DNA from 2 places in the Streptomyces sp. NPDC042336 genome. Region 2 is predicted to be linked to the other one. Evidence: riboswitches for the same ligand, from Rfam matches in the RefSeq annotation. Region 2 holds a riboswitch; the other holds the start of a gene.

Region 1 (4,738 bases), on a different contig from region 2:
GCAGCGCGGTGCCGGCGGCCGCGAGCCGCTTCGACCGCTCGGCCCGCTCCCCGGCCGGCAGGGAGAGCGCCTCGTGCAGCGCGTCCGCGGTGCCGACCACGTCGTACGGGTTCACCACCACCGCGTCCTCGCCCAGCTCCTCGTACGCCCCCGCCTCCCGCGACAGCACCAGCGCGCACCCCGTGTCGGAGACGACCGGCACCTCCTTCGCGACCAGGTTCATCCCGTCCCGGACGGGGTTGACGAGTGCCACGTCCGCCAGCCGGTACGCCGCCAGCGACCGGGCGAAGTCGTCCTTCAGGTTCAGCACGACCGGCGTCCACCCCGGCGTGCCGAACTCCTCGTTGACCGCCTCGGCGACCCGCCGCACTTCGGCCGTGTAGTCCCGGTACACGGCGAGGTCCTGCCGTGAGGGGTAGGCGAAGGCGACGTGCACGACCCGCTCGCGCCACTCGGGCCGGCCCGCCAGCAGCTCCCGGTAGGCCAGCAGCCCCCGCACGATGTTCTTGGACAGCTCGGTCCGGTCCACCCGCACGATCGTGCGGCGGCCCTCCCCGATCTCCTTCCGCAGGTCCGCCATCCGCTCCTCGACGTCGGCCTCGTGCGACCGCGCGCGCAGGAAGTCCCCGTCGGCGCCCAGCCCGTGCACGCCGATCTCCGTGCCGCCGAGCCCGCCCACCACGGCGTCGCAGCAGGCGGTGAACGCGTCGGCCCAGCGCCGGGTGAGGAAGCCGAGCCGGTCGGCGCCCAGCATCCCGCGCAGCACCTGCTCGGCGATGTCGTCCGGCAGCAGCCGGAAGTAGTCGACCGGGGCCCACGGCGTGTGCGAGAAGTGGCCGATCCTGAGGTCCGGACGCAGCTCGCGCAGCATCCCCGGCACCAGCGTCAGGTGGTAGTCCTGGACGATCGCGACCGCGCCCTCCGCGGCCTCCTCGGCCAGCGCCTCGGCGAAGGCCCGGTTGTAGGCCTCGTAGGAGGCCCACTGCCGCCGGAACTCCGCGTCGAAGACCGGCTCCAGGGGCGTCTGGTAGAGCATGTGGTGCACGAACCACAGCACCGAGTTGGCGATCCCGTTGTACGCGTCCGCGTGCACCTCGGCCGGTACGTCCAGCATCCGTACGCCGTCCTCGCCGACCCCGCGCCGCACCGCCTCGCGGTCGCCCTCGCCCAGCGCCGAGCACACCCACAGCGCACCGGCGTCGGGTCCGATGGCCGACAGCCCCGAGACCAGCCCGCCACCACCGCGTTTGGCGTGCAGCGACCCGTCCTCCCGCACCTCGTACGAGACGGGCCCCCGGTTGGAGGCGACCAGCACCTGAGCAGCACCGAACCTTGAAGCCATACGCCTCAACCTAGCCCGGCCCCTCCCGCCTCAAACGTCTCCCCACACCACCCCGGCGGCGATTCGGTCACACGGCCCGCCGTCAGGCCACCCTCCGGGCCGTGTACTCCGCGATCTCCGTCATCGGGGGGCGTTCCTCGGTGTCCACGGTGTAGGTGTGCGGCTCGAAGCCGTCGGCGCCGCGTTCGAACTGGGTGAGGGCCGGGCGGACCAGGTGGCCGCGGGCCAGCCGGAGCTGGGCGGTGCGGTAGATCGCGGCTGCCATCCGGCCCAGCGCCCGCCCGTCCTGGTGGCGGTGGACGCGGACCCCCACGTCGACCTGCGCGAGCGCGTCCAGGCCCACCAGGTGCAGGGCGTCGACCAGCATGCCCAGCTCGACGCCGTAGCCGACCGGGAAGGGGAGCCGTTCCAGCAGGGAGCGGCGGGCCGCGTACTCGCCGCCCAGCGGCTGGACGAAGCCGGCCAGCTGGGGCCAGTGCATGTTGAGCAGCGGGCGGGCCATCAGCTCCGTGACCCGGCCGCCCTGCCCGGGAGCGGCACCGAGCGGGCGGTCGTACATGGCCTTGACCAGGTGCACGTCCGGATCGGTGAGCAGCGGGCCCACGATCCCGGAGACGAAGTCGGCGGAGAAGTCGCGCAGGTCGGCGTCGACGAAGCAGACGATGTCCCCGCCGGTCACCAGCAGCGAACGCCACAGCACCTCGCCCTTGCCCGGCACGGCGGGGATGCGCGGGAGGATCGCGTCGCGGTGCACGACGCGCGCCCCGGCCGCCGCGGCCACCTCCGAGGTGCGGTCGCTGGACCCGGAGTCCACGACCACGATCTCGTCGACGAGCGGGGCCCGCAGCACCAGCTCCCGCCGGATCACCGTGACGATGTCGCCGACCGTCGCCTCCTCGTCCAGGGCGGGGAGCACCACGCTGACCGACTGCCCGGTGGCGTGCTTGGCGGACAGAAGGTGCTGGACGGGCCGGTCCCCGGCGGACCAGGAGCGCGCGTTCAGCCAGCGCTCGACTTCTTCCAGCACGTCCCGGGGCTCCTTTGTGATCCATCTCGCGGTGCGGACGACTATCTCAACCGTCCTGGCCTTCGGTTACAGTCTTGAACAACGCGTGGGGCCACCGCATGCCGGGGTCGCCGCGCGTACCAGCGCGAAACAACTTCATACCGCTCATCCAGAGGGGCAGAGGGATACGGCCCGATGAAGCCCCGGCAACCCTCCAGCCGGCTCTTGTCACACGGACGTGGCGAGGCTCCCGGCTAGGGAAGGTGCCAAATCCGTCTCACGGCGAGATGCGTCGTGAGGAAGATGAGGAGAAAGGGCCTCGCCTCCATGGCTGTGCAGACTGCCGAAAGCTCCACGAACCCCTCGAACGCCGCGGACTCCGCGCCCGCCCCGGGTTCCGCCGTCGACCTCGGCCCCGCCGCCGCCCTGAGCTGCCGGGAGTGCGGCCACCGGGTCCCGCTCGGACCGGTCTTCGCCTGCGAGGAGTGTTTCGGCCCCCTCGAGATCGCCTACGACTTCTCGGCCTACGACACCGAGGAACTGCGGGGGCGGATCGAAGCGGGCCCCGCGAACATCTGGCGCTACGCCCCCCTGCTGCCCGTCCCGGCCGACGTCGCGACCAAGCCGAACATCAACCCCGGCTGGACCAAGCTCGTCAAGGCCGACAACCTCGCCCGCGAGCTGGGCGTCACCGGCGGGCTGTACGTCAAGGACGACTCCGGCAACCCCACGCACTCCTTCAAGGACCGCGTCGTCGCCCAGGCCATCGAGGCCGCCCGCGCCTTCGGCTTCACCACCCTCTCCTGCTCCTCCACCGGCAACCTCGCCGGTGCCGTCGGCGCCGCCGCCGCCCGGGCCGGTTTCCGCTCCTGCGTCTTCATCCCGCACGACCTGGAGCAGGGCAAGGTCGTGATGGCCGCCGTCTACGGCGGCGAGCTGGTCGGCATCGAGGGCAACTACGACGACGTGAACCGCTTCTGCTCCGAGCTGATCGGCGACTCGGCCGGCGAGGGCTGGGGCTTCGTCAACGTCAACCTGCGGCCGTACTACGCCGAGGGTTCCAAGACCCTCGCGTACGAGATCTGCGAGCAGCTCGGCTGGCGGCTGCCCGACCAGATCGTCGTGCCGATCGCCTCCGGCTCCCAGCTGACGAAGATCGACAAGGGGCTGAAGGAGCTGATCGAGCTCGGCCTGGTCGAGGACCGGCCGTACAAGATCTTCGGCGCGCAGGCCGAGGGCTGCTCGCCGGTCTCCACGGCGTACAAGGCCGGCCACGACGTGGTCCGCCCGCAGAAGCCGAACACCATCGCCAAGTCACTGGCCATCGGCAACCCGGCCGACGGCCCCTACGTCCTCGACATCGCCCGCCGCACCGGCGGCGCCGTGGAGGACGTGACCGACGAGCAGGTCGTGGACGCGATCAAGCTGCTCGCCCGCACGGAGGGCATCTTCGCGGAGACGGCGGGCGGCGTGACCGTCGGCGTCACCAAGAAGCTGATCGAGAACGGCGTGCTGGACCCGTCGCTCACCACGGTCGTCCTGAACACCGGCGACGGCCTCAAGACCCTCGACGCGGTGGCCGGCACCGGCCTGACCGCCACGATCCGCCCGAACCTGGACTCCTTCCGAGAGGCTGGCCTCGCATGAGCGTGACCGTTCGTATCCCGACCATCCTGCGTACCTACACCGGTGGCAAGGCCGAGGTGAGCGCCGACGGTGCCACCCTCGGGGAGGTCATCTCCGACCTGGAGAAGAACCACACCGGCATCGCCGCCCGCGTCCTGGACGACCAGGGCAAGCTGCGCCGCTTCGTCAACGTCTACGTCAACGACGACGACGTCCGCTTCGAGCAGGGCCTGGAGACCGCCACCCCGGACGGTGCGGGCGTCTCGATCATCCCCGCGGTCGCCGGCGGATGAGGCGGTAGCAGATACACCTTGTAGTGCGTATTGCCCTCTCCGTAAGAGAAACGGAGGGGGCAATTCCATGTGATTGAGCGCGGTAGAGTTGGGGAACGCGCTCCCGATCAGCACAACGGGAACCGTTAATTCCTGCCGCCCGCCCGACAAGAAGTAGCCAAAGTGCGTGCGTATTCTGCGGCTTTTGTTCCCTTTGTGTGCCCCGACTTGACCCGAATTCAGGCGAATTCTCGCCACATTCCGGACCGGGTGCGTCCAGATTTCTCGTCCGATTGACCTGTTGCAGACGGCAGTTGGACAGATACATTCAGCCGCGGTCGACGCGTTCCGGCGCACGCCCCCAGTCGTGAGGGGGCGAGGTCTGACCCGGGTCCGCGAAGTGCGGATCTGTGCAAGGGCCAGTAATAGGGGAGTTAGGCATGGCTCAGGGCACCGTCAAGTGGTTCAACGCGGAGAAGGGGTACGGCTTCA
Region 2 (4,738 bases):
GCGGTAGTTCCAGCGGGCGCCGTCGCTCACCAGCTCCCTGACGGCGCCCACGAACCGCTCGACGTGCTCGTCCGGGGTGCCCGCGCCGAAGCTGACGCGGATGGCGTTGAGGGACTTCTCGCCGGGCGCCGCCTCGGGCGCCCCGCACTCGCCCTGCGTCTGCGGGTCGCTGCCGAGCAGGGTGCGCACCAGCGGGTGGGCGCAGAACAGGCCGTCGCGCACGCCGATGCCGTACTCGGCGGAGAGCGCGGCGGCGAAGTGCGAGCTGTTCCAGCCCTCGACGACGAAGGAGAGGACGCCGACGCGCGGCGCGTCGTCGCCGAAGAGGGACAGCACCCGCACCTCGGGCACCCCGGCGAGGCCCTCCCGCACCTTCCGGATCAGGTACTCCTCGCGGGCGACCAGTGTGTCGAACCCGGCCTCGGTGAGCGCCTTGCAGGCGGAGGCGATGGCGTAGGCGCCGATGACGTTGGGCGACCCGGCCTCGTGCCGCGCGGCGCTGTCGTGCCACTGCACGTCCACACCGCCGTCCGCGCGCCGGGAGACGCTGCGGCTGGCGCCGCCGCCCGCGAGGTACGGCTCGGCCTCGCGCAGCCAGTCGGCGCGGCCGGCGAGGACGCCGGACCCGAAGGGGGCGTACAGCTTGTGCCCGGAGAAGGCGACCCAGTCCACGTCGAGGCCGCGCACGTCGACGGGGTGGTGGGGGGCGAGCTGGGCGGCGTCCAGGACGATCCGGGCGCCGTGCGCGTGGGCGGCGGCGGCCAGTTCCCGCACCGGCCACAGCTCACCGGTGACGTTGGAGGCGCCGGTGACGCAGACCAGGGCGGGCCCGTACGGCTCACGGGCGGCGAGGGCCCGCTCCAGGGTCGCGACGGCCTGCGCGGGGGTGCGCGGGGCGTCCAGGTAGGTCACGTCGGCGTCCCGCCAGGGCAGCAGCGAGGCGTGGTGCTCGGTCTCGAAGACGAAGACCCGGCAGCCGGCGGGCAGCGCGGCGGCGAGCAGGTTCAGGGAGTCGGTGGTGGACCGGGTGAAGACCACCTGGTCCTCGTCCCGGCAGCCGAGGAACTCGGCGACGGTCCTGCGGGCGTTCTCGAACAGGTCGGTCGACAGCTGCGAGAGGTACCCGGCGCCCCGGTGGACGCTGCCGTAGTACGGGGCGTAGGCGGCCACGTCGTCCCAGACCCGCTGGAGCGCGGGCGCGCTGGCCGCGTAGTCGAGCGCGGCGTAGGTGACCTCGCCGCCGGTGACGAGCGGGACGGTGACGTCGCGGCCGAGGACGGGCAGCGGGGTGGCGACAGCGGTGGGTGCGGACATGGCGGACTCCCGTGAGGACCAGCGCGCGGAAGGGCGCTGTGAAGAGGCGAAGTGAAGAAGAGATGTGCGGAGGCGGGGCTCTGCGGCCGAGGGCCTGTCCTTCGGACCGGCCCTATCGCATTCGCTGGTTCACGGGAGACTCCCTCGGACGACCCAGGACCCCTGGTTTCGCGAGGGGTCCGCGCTTGCCGTGGACCCTGCTGTCCACGACCTGGTCTTCACCCGGGGCACCCCGCCACGGACGGAGGGTTGCCGGACAGTCGGCCGGGGCCTCATGACTGTCACTCATGACCTGTCGAAAAACCTAGGGGAAATGATCGGCGCCCCGCAACCCGAGTCCGGATCGCGGGACGCACGTCACATCGGGGGGCGACACGCTACGCGTGGCTCGCGGCCACCCAGCGGTCCAGGACGCCCTTGGCGGCCCCCGAGTCGATCGCCTCGGCCGCCCGGTCCATCCCGTCCCGCAGCCGCTCCGCCAGGGGTCCGTCGCCGGGGTTCAGGGCCACCAGGGCGGCCGCCGAGTTCAGCAGGACCGCGTCCCGCACCGGACCCGTCTCTCCGGCCAGCAGGCGGCGGGCGACGTCGGCGTTGTAGGAGGCGTCGGCGCCGCGCAGCGCCTCGACCGGCACCAGCTCGATGCCGACCTCGCGCGGGTCGAAGGTCTCCTCGGTCACCCGGCCGTCGCGCACGGTCCAGACCCGGGACGTGGCGGTGGTGGTCAGTTCGTCGAGGCCGTCGTCGCCGCGGAAGACCAGGGACGAGTGACCGCGCTCGGCGAAGACACCGGCGATGATCGGCGCCATCCGGGCGTCGGCGACCCCGATCGCCTGGGCCCTGACCTGGGCGGGATTGGTCAGCGGACCCAGGAAGTTGAACACCGTGCGGATGCCGAGCTGGCCGCGGGCCGCCGCCACGTGGCGCAGCGCCGGGTGGAACTTCACGGCGAAGCAGAAGGTGATGCCGGCTTCCTCGGCGACCTCAGCCACCCGCTTCGGCGTCAGCTCCAGATTGACGCCGAGTTTCTCCAGGACGTCGGAGGCCCCGGACGCCGAGGAGGCGGCCCGGTTGCCGTGCTTGACGACCTTCGCACCCGTGCCGGCCACCACGATCGCCGACATGGTGGAGATGTTGACCGTCTTGGCGCCGTCGCCGCCGGTGCCGACGATGTCGACGGTCTCCCCCGGCACCTCGATCACGTTGGCGTGGTCGTACATGGTGCGGACGAGCCCGGAGATCTCCTCGACCGTCTCGCCCTTGAACCGCAGGCCCACGGCGAACGCGGCGATCTGCGCGTCGGTCGCCTCGCCGCGCATGATCACGTCCAGCGCCCAGGCGGTGTCGTCCGCGCTCAGGTCGCGGCCGTCCAGCAGTCCGTTCAGCAGGGCCGGCCAGGAGCGGGCCGCCGTGGTGTCTCCTCCAGCGGGGGTCACAGCGCTCATCAGCCGCTCCTGAATCGTATGGGTCGTCGAACAGAGGATGTGGCTCCCACCCTATCCAGCCCCGGGCACGGCGAAGGGCCCCGTCCGCAGAACGGAACGGGGCCCTTCGACCGTGGTGTGGCGACGCTGGAGGGTCAGTGGTGGCCGTGGCCGCTCGTGATCTCCTTGTACTCCTCGACGGTCGGCTTCGGAATCTGCGACTCCTCGCCGTAGTAGGCCTCGCTGAGCTTGGCGCGGAGCTTCTGCGTGCCGGTCGGCTTGCGCTCGACGCCGTTCTCGTCGACCGTCGGGCCGATCTCCGCCGGCTTGTACTGCTCGTGCGCCGTGAGCGTGTGCAGCTGCTCCTGGCTGAGCGGCTCGTGCACCTCGATGAACTCACCGTGCGGCAGGCGCTTGATGATGCCGGACTCGCGTCCGTGCAGCACCTTGTCCTTGTCCCGGCGCTGGAGGCCGAGGCAGATCCGCTTGGTGGCGATGAAGGCGACGACCGGGCCGACGAAGAACGCGATGCGGACGAACCAGGTGATCGCGTTGATCGACAGGTGGAAGTGCGTGGCCCACAGGTCGTTGCCGCCACCGATCAGCAGCACGAAGTAGACGGTCAGCCAGGCGACACCGAAGGCCGTACGGGTCGGGGCGTTGCGCGGGCGGTCCAGGATGTGGTGCTCGCGCTTGTCTCCGGTGACCCAGGACTCGATGAACGGGTAGACCGCGATCGCCGCCAGGACCAGCGGGAAGATCAGCAGCGGGACGAACACGCCCAGGACGAGTGTGTGGCCCCAGAAGTTGATCTCCCAGCCAGGCATCACCCGGATCAGGCCCTCGGAGAAGCCCATGTACCAGTCCGGCTGGGCTCCGGTGGAGACCTGGTCGGGACGGTAGGGGCCGATGGCCCAGATCGGGTTGATCGTGGCGATGGCCGACACGACGGCGATCACACCGAAGACCAGGAAGAAGAAGCCTCCGGCCTTCGCCGTGTACACCGGCAGCAGCGGCATGCCGACGACGTTCTTGTTGGTCTTGCCGGGACCCGCGAACTGCGTGTGCTTGTGGTAGAAGACCAGGATCAGGTGGCCCACCAGCAGGCCGAGCATGATGCCGGGCAGCAGCAGGATGTGGATCGAGTAGAACCGGGACACGAAGTCGTGGCCGGGGAACTCCCCGCCGAAGAGGAAGAACGAGATGTACGTGCCGACGATCGGCACGGACAGGATCGCGCCCTCCATGAAGCGGATGCCGGTGCCCGAGAGCAGGTCGTCCGGGAGCGAGTAACCGGTGAAGCCGGTGAACATGCCGAGGACGAGCAGCAGGAAGCCGAACAGCCAGTTGACCTCGCGCGGCTTGCGGAACGCGCCGGTGAAGAAGACGCGCATCATGTGCACGAACATGCCGGCCAGGAAGATCAGCGCGGCCCAGTGGTGGATCTGCCGGATCAGCAGACCGCCGCGGACGTCGAAGCTGATGTCCAGAGTGGAGGCGTACGCCTCACTCATCATCTGGCCCTGCAGCGGCACGTACGAGCCGTGGTACTCGACCTCGGCCATCGACGGGTGGAAGAACAGCGTCAGGTACACACCCGTGAGGATGATGATGATGAAGCTGTAGAGGCAGACCTCACCCAGCATGAACGACCAGTGGTCGGGGAAGATCTTGCGCATGTTGGCCTTGGCCAGGGAGTAGATCCCCAGCCGGCCGTCGGCCCAGTCGGCGACACGCTCGCCGGCCGGTGCCTTCCCGCGCGAGCGGGACGGTTCGTTGGCTGCAGTACTCATCCGCGCTCCCAGAAGGCAGGACCGACGGGCTCTTCGAAGTCGCCGAGCGCTTCGAGGTAACCCTCGTCGTTCACGCCGATGCGCAGCTGCGGCAGGGCGTGACCGGCGGGACCGAAGATCACCCGGGCGCCGTCGGCAAGGTCGAAGGTGGACTGGTGGCAGGGGCAGAGCGCGTGGTGCGTCTGCTGCTCGTACAGGGAGATCGGGCAA

Evidence for each region. Region 2 has a riboswitch for S-adenosylmethionine ahead of ACZ6IM_RS27000 (aminotransferase class V-fold PLP-dependent enzyme). Riboswitches for the same ligand answer to the same signal wherever they lie in the genome.
Region 1: it holds a riboswitch for S-adenosylmethionine, as region 2 does, so the genes downstream of both, thrC (threonine synthase) here and ACZ6IM_RS27000 (aminotransferase class V-fold PLP-dependent enzyme) in region 2, are expected to answer to the same signal.

Annotation. Positions count from the first base shown of each region.
Region 1 is NZ_JBVJEA010000005.1:389,038-393,775, reverse strand. Features, by position in the region: gene ACZ6IM_RS14665 (trehalose-6-phosphate synthase) at 1-1,342, opposite strand, end outside; gene ACZ6IM_RS14660 (glucosyl-3-phosphoglycerate synthase) at 1,425-2,369, opposite strand; SAM riboswitch class I at 2,511-2,658, shown strand; gene thrC (threonine synthase) at 2,676-3,995, shown strand; gene ACZ6IM_RS14650 (ubiquitin-like small modifier protein 1) at 3,992-4,267, shown strand; gene ACZ6IM_RS14645 (cold-shock protein) at 4,687-4,738, shown strand, end outside.
Region 2 is NZ_JBVJEA010000013.1:228,636-233,373, forward strand. Features, by position in the region: gene ACZ6IM_RS26995 (glycerate kinase) at 1-7, shown strand, start outside; gene ACZ6IM_RS27000 (aminotransferase class V-fold PLP-dependent enzyme) at 1-1,314, opposite strand, end outside; SAM riboswitch class IV at 1,491-1,607, opposite strand; gene trpD (anthranilate phosphoribosyltransferase) at 1,692-2,756, opposite strand; gene qcrB (cytochrome bc1 complex cytochrome b subunit) at 2,891-4,528, opposite strand; gene qcrA (cytochrome bc1 complex Rieske iron-sulfur subunit) at 4,525-4,738, opposite strand, start outside.